3 regions of the Paenibacillus sp. FSL M7-1414 genome follow, and region 1 is predicted to be linked to each of the others. Evidence: riboswitches for the same ligand, from Rfam matches in the RefSeq annotation. Region 1 holds a riboswitch; each other region holds the start of a gene.

Region 1 (3,284 bases):
GATCTCCAGCCATCTGGAGAATTTGCACTAGTATGATCATCGACACTACGGATATGATCATAATTTCATTTTGATAACGGAAGTATCCATAGTTGATTGCCAGTGTTCCCAGACCTCCACCGCCAACCATGCCCGCCATCGCCGTATAGGAGACGAGCGTAACAATGGTGATCGTTATACCAGCAAGCAGTCCAGGCAGTGCCTCAGGCAGTAACACCCGTCTTACAATCTGTCCGGTCGATGCACCCATCGACTGTGCCGCTTCAATGACACCACGATCAACTTCTCGCAACGTCGTCTCCACCAAACGAGCAAAATAAGGAGCTGCTGAAATCACCAAAGGAGGTATAACGCCGAGCACCCCCGTAGCTGTACCGACGAGTATACGAGTGAATGGAATAAGAGCAACAATCAATATGATAAATGGGACTGAGCGCAAAATATTCACAATCAGGGATAGTATAGTGTACACTGCCCGTGACTTAATCGAAGCAGATCGGGCTGTCATGAACAGCAGTACTCCGAGCGGTAAACCTAAGATAACGGTAAACAAGCCTGATACACCCAAAATTTGCAGTGTCTCTATGGAAGCTTTACCAACCTCTTCCCAACGTACGGTTGAAAAATCCATCTAACGAAGCACCTCCACATCAAGTCCCTCAGCGGTTAATTCTGATATCGTCCGATCAATCGCATTTGAATCACCCTCGAACCGAACGGTCAGCTGCCCATAAGGAACCTGTTTGATCGTAGAGATTGTACCTTGCAGGATGGCAAAATCCACGCCTGTTTTACGTACCGTTCTAGACAAAATCGCTTCATACGTTTTGTTACCCAGAAAGGATATCTTCACAAGTTTGGAAGCAGCACCTGCCTGCAATTCAACGCCTGCATTTGCCAGAGCGGTCTCTTCCAGAGCAAGTCCAGCTTCATGGTCACGCATCATGAAGTCCCGCGTAATCGCATGCTGCGGCTTCAGGAACACGTCTGTTACAGGTCCTTGTTCCACAATGCCGCCCTGATGAATGACAGCCACCTTGTCACAGATGTTCTGAATGACATGCATCTCATGTGTAATCAGCACAATCGTAAGGTTGTACTTTTCATTAATATCGAGTAATAACTTCAGGATTGAATTTGTCGTCTGCGGATCAAGTGCCGAAGTAGCCTCATCACAGAGAAGTACATTTGGATCACTTGCAAGTGCTCTCGCAATCCCTACACGTTGTTTCTGGCCGCCAGATAATTGAGCCGGATATTTGCTGCTGTGGTGCTCCAGACCAACCAGTGCAAGCATTTCCTTCACTTTGCGATCAATGGCATCCTTGGGTGTATTCACAAGCTTTAGTGGAAAAGCTACATTGTCATATACCGTTGCCGAAGATAACAGATTAAAGTGTTGAAAAATCATCCCGATCTTGCGTCTCTGTTGCTGCAATTCGGTTTTGCTCAGTTCAGTCAGGTTGATTCCGTCGACCCATACCTCACCCTCCGTAGGCCGTTCCAGCAAATTAATGCAGCGAATCAATGTGCTTTTGCCCGCTCCAGAATGTCCAATCACACCGTAGATTTCACCCTTTTGGATGCTCAAATTCAGCTCGGATAACGCTGTTGTAGATTTTGCCCCTTTGCCGTACGTTTTCGTTAAACCTTTTAATTCAATCAATCGCACTTGCCCCTTTCCAACCACCTACATGTATCTTTACCCGATCTAAAGGAAAACTCCCCTTAAAGTACAAAAAAAGAGCCCTTTGCAGATACAAAGAGGGCTCTTCACGTGAAAGAATATACCTTCTCATCTGCCAAAATCGTGTCTTGCACCATTTTGTAGGAATTAGCACCTAACATCTATAACGAATGATACATGTATCATGTCATTACAAATCGGTTGCCGGGCTTCATCGGGCCTGTCCCTCCGCCGCTCTCGATAAGAAATATGTTGTTGTAGGATTTTATAAGTTCATGTAGTTTATGCTTTATAATGTGAACGTAACTTCCGAAATATCAGTTATATCCATGTAACATTCGATTGAAACTCAGTATATTCCAAGTATTCCGATTTGTCAAAGGGAATTATTTCTTTTCCATATTTTATTGATATAACTATAAGAGGCTGTTAACGTTTCACAGACCATATCCACGCCCTGACGCATTTCCTGCACATGCTGATTCAGATCCTCCAATTTCACTTTACCTTGCAAGGTCTGGTGTAACTGCCACAGGTCATCGTGCATTTCTGAGTTCATGTAGTGAATTTCCATATTACGTCGTTTGCGCAGCTTGCTCATCGGTTCACGATAAGAGTCCTTGATCTGTATTAATTGCAATGCAAGATCATGATGTTCCCTCGCATAGTCGAACTGCCTTAACACAGTAAAATAAGAAAAATGCGCTTTGGTATTTGAAGTATTCAACTGGAATATTTCATTTAATACCGTGCCGACTTTATCCAGAATGGCAAAGCAGCGGATAAAGCCATCTTTGTAGAAATACACATACCGAGCATACTCGGCTTTTTCAGTCGCCGTCATATCATCCGTTGATCCTGCAACGACCTTTTTGCGAAAATGAGCAGCAGCGAAACAGCTTTGCTCCAGTTCATCCAGTGAGGAGATGAGTCCCTGAGTCCACACATACAGTTTCCGATAGTCATGCGTGGGATCATGGTCCACATGCATTTGTCGTTGAAATAGCTCAAGCGTATGCGCCATTGCGTCCATCGCTGCCTTCAATTTACCTTCGTTTATACGTGGCTTTTCCCCCAACAACGTTCGCAGCATGTCTAACCTCCTCTTTTCCAAATCAACAAGAATTCATCACCGTAAACGTAACACATCATCCATTCCGTGTAATTGCTGCTTGCCATAGGTTGCCCTGATCCCCCTGACATCAAACAAAGTCCACCTGTCCAATGATGTACATCACTGGATGGTGGACTTTCATATTTAGCCCAATTACCTTTGAATAAAGAATGGATATATCTCTTAGAACCGATTAACCGGTCGATACAGCTTGTACACCAGGAAACTCATATAGGTTAAAACCCCGAACAATATGGCGATATCCAGCATATGTGCGAGAGCTACGAACATGTATACTTCCGGACGGTTCATTGTCACCATCATGAAAATACCAATGACTACTTGCATCAGAATAAGAACAACGGATACCACACCCAGAGTACGCATTTCCTTGTTGTCCGGATGATTACGGTAAGCGAAATGACCCAGGATTGCGATAACAATCACGAGCGACGCAGCTGCTGCACGGTGAGCAAAAGCAAC
Region 2 (3,284 bases), 270 kb from region 1:
GATACTCATATCCACTATTATCTACTTGATCACGGTGGTGATGGTTATAGGCAGTTTATCGCTCGATGGCATCAAAACTCGAACCTGGCCAACGCTGGATTTGGTAAGAAGCTTCGAAATCCAGGGTCTGATATTCGAGCGTTTTGAATCCTTATTGCTGGTCATCTGGATTATGCAAATCTTTTCGACTACAGCAATTACACATTACTGCGCTTCGGTGGGTATTCGTGATTTGTTTCGTTCCAAAAAAATCAAAGGCATCATGTACGGCCTGCTGCCGTTCATTTATCTGACAGCAATGATACCCAAAACAGTGGATGATACCTTCGTACTAGGAGATATGCTAGGCAATGTGTCCGTATTTTTGTTTGGCATTTTACCTCTGGTACTACTGTTGTTAAGTCTGATTCGCAAAAAAGGAGGCAAGCATGCATGATTACATTCCGCATGTTGTTACGCTTAGCCACTGTATTATGCATTCTCTTAACGATATCCGGATGTTGGAGCAGTCGAGAGATAGAGGATCTAAGTGTCTACGTTGGTCTCGGGATCGATATCGGCAAAGAGACTGAATTTGAGGAGAACATCGCCAATCAGGGAGGAGGGTATTCCAAGCAGAACAATGTGACAGCCACGGTACAGATTGCTCCCGGTAATTCCAGCAGTCAGAAGAGCCAACAATCCGGTTCGCCTGCTTCTGGTAAAACGTCCTATTCCAATGAACAGCTTACCGGAGATTCCTTGCTGCAAATCTTTCGTCAGTTTGCACTGAGACGAGATCATCCGCTCATCGGACATCATCTGAAGGTTATCGTTGTGTCCAAGGATATCGCCAAAAAGTATGGTCTGGACCAGCTGCTGGATTTTGTACTTCGGGATAACGATATTCGTCCTAACTGTCTAGTGTTGATTAGCCATCATCGCGCTGTTGATGTACTGACTTCAGATGATCCTTCCCGGATTCCAGCATTTTATCTTACAGGTATTACCGGTAATTCATACTTGTCCAATAAAATCCTGGACCCCGTTCTACTCTCCAAATTAGATGCACAAATGCAATCCGGTTCCAGCTTTTTGCTCCAGAATGTACTGAACTTCAATGGAGAGGACAAGTTCTCCGGTGCCAGTATCTTTGATGGGAAAACAACCAAATTCATCGGGGAACTCAGCCAAACGGATCTAGAAGGGCTATCTTGGCTCAGACCTAAAGAAAAAGGAGGTATCTTGAAGACATACAATAAAGAGGGGTTCACTGTTGTATATGAAATGAAGAAGAAAAAAACAACAATAATTCCAAAAGTGGTTGGCGATGATATTTCATTCCATGTGAAAACTGAATCCGAAGGCTGGTTGATGGAGGATTGGCGTGCTCCCGAGGAAGAGGAAAAAGGTGCATATCTCAGTGAATTGGAAAAAGAATTTGCTGAACTTGCCAAACAACAGATTCGACAGTTGTTATACAAACTGCAGCATACCTATAAAGTAGATGTTGCGGATTTTCGGGATAGCTTACGTATCAAAGAACCTAAAACATGGAAAAAAGTCAAAGACGATTGGGATAAAATTTTTAGCACCGTGCCGATCACCTATGAGGTAAAGACCACCATCACCAATCCGGGGTCTTCCACCGAATAGCGAGGTGTGCCATTTATTATTTAAATGTTGACACATTCATGATAGATCGCTATATTAGTAAAAAATCATTTTCTTATCCAGAGAGGTGGAGGGACTGGCCCTTAGAAACCTCAGCAACAGATCTGAAGGATACTGTGCTAATTCCAGCGGGTGAAAGCCTGATAGATAGGAGCGTTTGTTTTTATTTGTCAGTAACGGCGCACTCTTTAGGCAGAGTGGGTCTTTTTTGTTTTTTCTGGATGAAGAAGTAGGGGAGCAGCAGGTATGGAGAACAACAACGACAAAGGGCATTTTCAGCGGAAAATGCAGGCACGGCATGTGGTCATGCTCTCTCTCGGAGGAGTCATTGGAACGGGATTATTCCTCAGCTCAGGTTACACCATTCAGCAGGCGGGACCACTGGGAACCATTCTGTCCTATCTGATTGGAGCCATCGTTGTATATCTGGTGATGCTCTGTCTTGGTGAACTGTCTGTTCATATGCCAGAGACGGGAGCATTTCATAGTTATGCAGCCAAATATATCGGACCAGCAACAGGTTACACGGTAGCTTGGTTGTACTGGTTAACCTGGACTGTTGCGCTTGGCTCCGAATTCACAGCCGCTGGATTGCTTATGCAGCGCTGGTTCCCATCGGTAAACGTATGGATATGGAGCGCGGTTTTTGCACTGATGATCTTTCTGTTTAACGCTCTAACGGTGAAATTATTTGCGGAATCCGAGTTCTGGTTCTCATCTGTAAAAGTAGTTACTATCGTAATTTTCATTATTATCGGTGGCGCAGCCATGTTTGGTATTATTCCCATGGCGGATTCTGAACCGGCTCCATTTCTATCGAATATTACCGCATCCGGTTGGTTCCCTCATGGGGCTACAGCGATATTGATGACCATGCTTGCTGTAAACTTTGCCTTCTCAGGTACCGAGTTAATCGGGATTGCCGCCGGTGAGACGGAGAACCCGGAAAAGACGATACCAAAGGCTATTCATACAACGCTGTGGCGTTTGGTTATTTTCTTCATCGGAACGATTGTTATCTTGTCGGCCTTGCTGCCCATGTCGGATGCCAGTGTACTGGAAAGTCCATTTGTAGCGGTAATGGAGCGGGTGGGTGTACCCTATGCAGCAGACATTATGAACTTTGTTATTCTGACGGCGATTCTCTCTGCTGCCAATTCAGGCCTGTATGCATCTTCACGGATGCTCTGGTCTCTGGCTGACAAAAGAACGATCTCTCCGTGGTTTGCCAAATTGACCAAAAGCGGGGTACCCCTGAATGCACTTCTAATTAGTATGGTGGGTGGTGCGTTGGCATTGCTGTCCAGTATTATTGCGCCAGGTACGGTGTATATTACGCTGGTTTCCATTTCAGGTCTGGCTGTCGTTGCGGTATGGATGAGCATCAGCGCTTCCCAATACATGTTCCGCAGACAATATATCCGGGAAGGACATGCGGTCAAAGATCTGGTCTACCGCACACCACTATATCCGGTGGTACCGATTGTTTCATTTATATTATGCCTGGCTTCATGTATAGGTATTGCCTTTGACCCGACACAGCGAATTGCGCTGTATTGTGGGGTTCCGTTTATCGCAGTATGTTACGCTGCTTATTATCTGACAGAACGTGTGAATAAGAAAAGAGGACA
Region 3 (3,284 bases), 3.8 Mb from region 1:
AGACGCAGATCTTTTTTGTTCAGGGTGTTAATGACCTCTTTCTGAGGTCCAAGGACTTTTTTCAGCCACAGAATCTCACTGCGCAGCCCGATAATTTCACTCAAATGTGACTTTTTGGTGTGCATCAGAATGTCTTCCTCAAGCTTCTCGATCCGTGCTTCAATTCGGTCACCTACGGTGAAATAATTATCAACAATCAAGTCAACCAGCAAATACAGCAGACGATCCGGTGTACTGATTTCCTGTTCCCACAGGATGGGTTTCAGTGTGCGCAATTCGCTGACCTTGTGCTTGGTAACACTAATAATGAAATGTCTGCCGAGGAATAAGTTGACCGCACGTAGAAATATCTCTTCATCATCAAAACGGATGCTATTAATCACAATAAAATAATGGTTCTCATAAATTTCAATCTTCGGACGTTGTTCTTCGTCACTAAGACAGTCTTCCACAGCCAGATCATGCATCAAGAACAGCGGCTGAAGTACCGCCAAATCGTCTATGTCTGCATCAATCCAGTAAAATCCTTCCGCTGGTGGAGTCAGCGCCTGCTGAATGTCGTCCACCGGAATAAATACACCGTTGTTTACCAACCGGATTTTCATCGTTAATCTACTCCTTCTGCACCCGCCAACTTGGCGGATATTATCATTATGGGCGCAAAAAGAACAAATCAGCCGGTCGGCAGCGGAGCCTGGAGATCAGGGCTGCGTTCACTATATAATCAAACGGAAGTCACGTCCCGCTGCCGGCATGCTGATGTCAGTTCTCTATGCAGTTTGTCGGAATTCGGCTGCCAGTCAGGCCTCGGGTCGCCATCCATTTAATATGTCACCTCTCACATAAGGGTTTATAACACCTTGTTTAGTATACCGCTGGTACAAGGTGCTTTCAAGCGCAAAAATGTGTCTATTTCGCGCCCTGAGGCAGTGTATGACAATGGATGATGAACGGTTCCGATCTGGGAAGCAGACATCGAACTGCAACTTGACGTGAGGGCATTAATGTAATAAAGTAGACGGTGAACCATATTCAATTACAATCTAATACAGCGAAATCTTATCAAGAGTAGGTGGAGGGACTGGCCCGATGAAACCCGGCAACCGGCGGTATACCGCACGGTGCTAATTCTTGCAGCGACTAAGTGTCAAGTGGCACTGTTGTAACTGAGAGATGAGAGAGGCGCATATCTATTTTACATATGACCTTTCTCGAAATCCGAGGAAGGTCTTTGTCATATGCCCCGACTTCTCAGCAGTGATTTTCGCTAAGGAACTTGAGGTTGTTTGTAACGTTGGATGAAAGAGCAATTCAATGTTTTTACAAGCTCAAGGCAGTCTATAACTGTATTGATGTGAAGACATCAAGCCAGGGGTGGCTGCATCTATCTATGCACAAGGAGGAGTTAGACTTACTATGCCAATCAAAATACCCGATACGCTACCAGCAAAAGAAGTACTTGAAGGAGAGAATATCTTCGTCATGGATGAAACTTCTGCATATCAGCAGGATATTCGTCCACTCCGTATCGCTATATTAAACCTGATGCCCACAAAGGAAACGACCGAAACACAATTGCTTCGTCTGGTGGGAAACACGCCTATTCAGGTGGATGTCGTTCTCGTACATCCCAAATCCCATACGTCGAAGAATACGTCTCAGGAGTATTTGGATCTGTTCTACAAAACCTTCGATGAAATTGAGCACCGTCGTTTCGATGGAATGATCATTACGGGTGCCCCGGTGGAACAGATGGATTTCGAAGACGTGAACTATTGGAATGAAATCCAGGAGATTTTCGAATGGACCAAAACCAATGTGACTTCAACCCTCCACATATGTTGGGCTTCCCAGGCAGGTTTATACCATCATTTTGACGTACCCAAGGTTGCACTTGATGAAAAGTGTTTTGGCGTTTTCCCACATACCATCAATAAACCACATGTTCCGTTGTTGCGTGGATTCGATGAAGTATTCAACGTTCCACATTCTCGTCATACGGAAGTGAGACGCGAAGATATTGAAAAGAATGAGAATTTAGAGATTTTGGCTGAATCCGAGGAAGCGGGGATCTTCCTGGTTGCTACCAGAGACGGCAAACAGATTTTTGCCACAGGACATGCCGAGTATGACCCGTTCTCATTAAAGTGGGAGTATGACCGGGATACAGCTAAAGGGTTGGATATCGCATTGCCTAGACATTATTATCCGAATGACGATCCTTCCCGTGTGCCACCAGCTACTTGGCGCGCTCATGCCAACTTATTATTCTCTAACTGGCTCAATTACTATGTGTATCAAGAAACACCTTACGATATTGGCCCGCAAATCTAATCGAGATTACAGGAGGATGCAGCAATGGAAGACAACAACAAGTTGAAAATCGAAAGCCGCTTAGCACAAATTGGGTCCATCAATGAACCGGTTACAGGCGCCATTAACTTTCCGATCTATCAATCCACTGCGTTTCGCCACCCGAAGCTTGGACAAAGCACGGGGTTTGATTATATTCGTACGACCAACCCAACTCGCAAAGTGTTGGAAGAGGCGGCCGCAGCGCTGGAGTCCGGTGATGCAGGATTTGCCTGTAGCTCAGGTATGGCCGCGCTGCAAACCATCTTTGCCATGTTTGGTCAAGGGGATCATCTGATTGTATCGCTGGATCTGTATGGTGGAACCTATCGTCTGCTGGAACGAATTCTGTCCCGTTTCGGCGTAACTGCAAGTTATGTGGACACGAATGACCTTGCAGCACTGGAGAAGGTTCGTCAGCCGAATACCAAAGCTGTATTTATTGAGACACCAACCAATCCACTGATGATGATCACAGATGTGGAAGCTGTCGCTTCCTGGGCGAAAAGTTACAACCTGTTGACCATTGTTGACAACACGTTGTTGACTCCATTTTTCCAACGTCCGATTGAACTGGGTGCCGATATCATCATTCATAGCGCTACCAAATATCTGGGCGGACACAATGATGTGTTGGCCGGACTAATTATTACCAAAGGTGAGGCGTTATCTGCAGAGATGGCGTTCCTGCATAATTCCATTGGAGCAGTATTATCTCCAAGTGACTCCTACCAGTTGATGAAAGGTATGAAAACGCTGGCTCTTCGCATGGAGCGTCATGAGCACAATGCACTTACTATTGCTAAATACTTGCTTGAGCACCCAGCGGTGGTTGAAGTGTATCATCCAGGTCTATCCGATCACCCGGGGTATGAGATACAGAACAAACAATCCACGGGTAATACAGGTATCTTCTCTTTCAAAGTGAAGGA

What was found. Region 1 has a riboswitch for S-adenosylmethionine ahead of MHH92_RS25060 (methionine ABC transporter ATP-binding protein). Riboswitches for the same ligand answer to the same signal wherever they lie in the genome.
Region 2: it holds a riboswitch for S-adenosylmethionine, as region 1 does, so the genes downstream of both, mmuP (S-methylmethionine permease) here and MHH92_RS25060 (methionine ABC transporter ATP-binding protein) in region 1, are expected to answer to the same signal.
Region 3: it holds a riboswitch for S-adenosylmethionine, as region 1 does, so the genes downstream of both, metA (homoserine O-acetyltransferase MetA) here and MHH92_RS25060 (methionine ABC transporter ATP-binding protein) in region 1, are expected to answer to the same signal.

Annotation. Positions count from the first base shown of each region.
Region 1 covers NZ_JBBOOS010000001.1:5,731,356-5,734,639, forward strand. The annotation lists gene MHH92_RS25055 (methionine ABC transporter permease) at 1-631, opposite strand, end outside; gene MHH92_RS25060 (methionine ABC transporter ATP-binding protein) at 632-1,666, opposite strand; SAM riboswitch class I at 1,793-1,934, opposite strand; gene MHH92_RS25065 (Cthe_2314 family HEPN domain-containing protein) at 2,064-2,780, opposite strand; gene MHH92_RS25070 (COX15/CtaA family protein) at 2,985-3,284, opposite strand, start outside.
Region 2 covers NZ_JBBOOS010000001.1:6,000,576-6,003,859, reverse strand. The annotation lists gene MHH92_RS26380 (spore germination protein) at 1-436, shown strand, start outside; gene MHH92_RS26375 (Ger(x)C family spore germination protein) at 433-1,635, shown strand; SAM riboswitch class I at 1,706-1,807, shown strand; partial or broken gene mmuP (S-methylmethionine permease) at 1,900-3,284, shown strand, end outside.
Region 3 covers NZ_JBBOOS010000001.1:1,912,056-1,915,339, forward strand. The annotation lists gene corA (magnesium/cobalt transporter CorA) at 1-605, opposite strand, end outside; SAM riboswitch class I at 1,057-1,180, shown strand; gene metA (homoserine O-acetyltransferase MetA) at 1,417-2,334, shown strand; gene MHH92_RS08800 (PLP-dependent transferase) at 2,359-3,284, shown strand, end outside.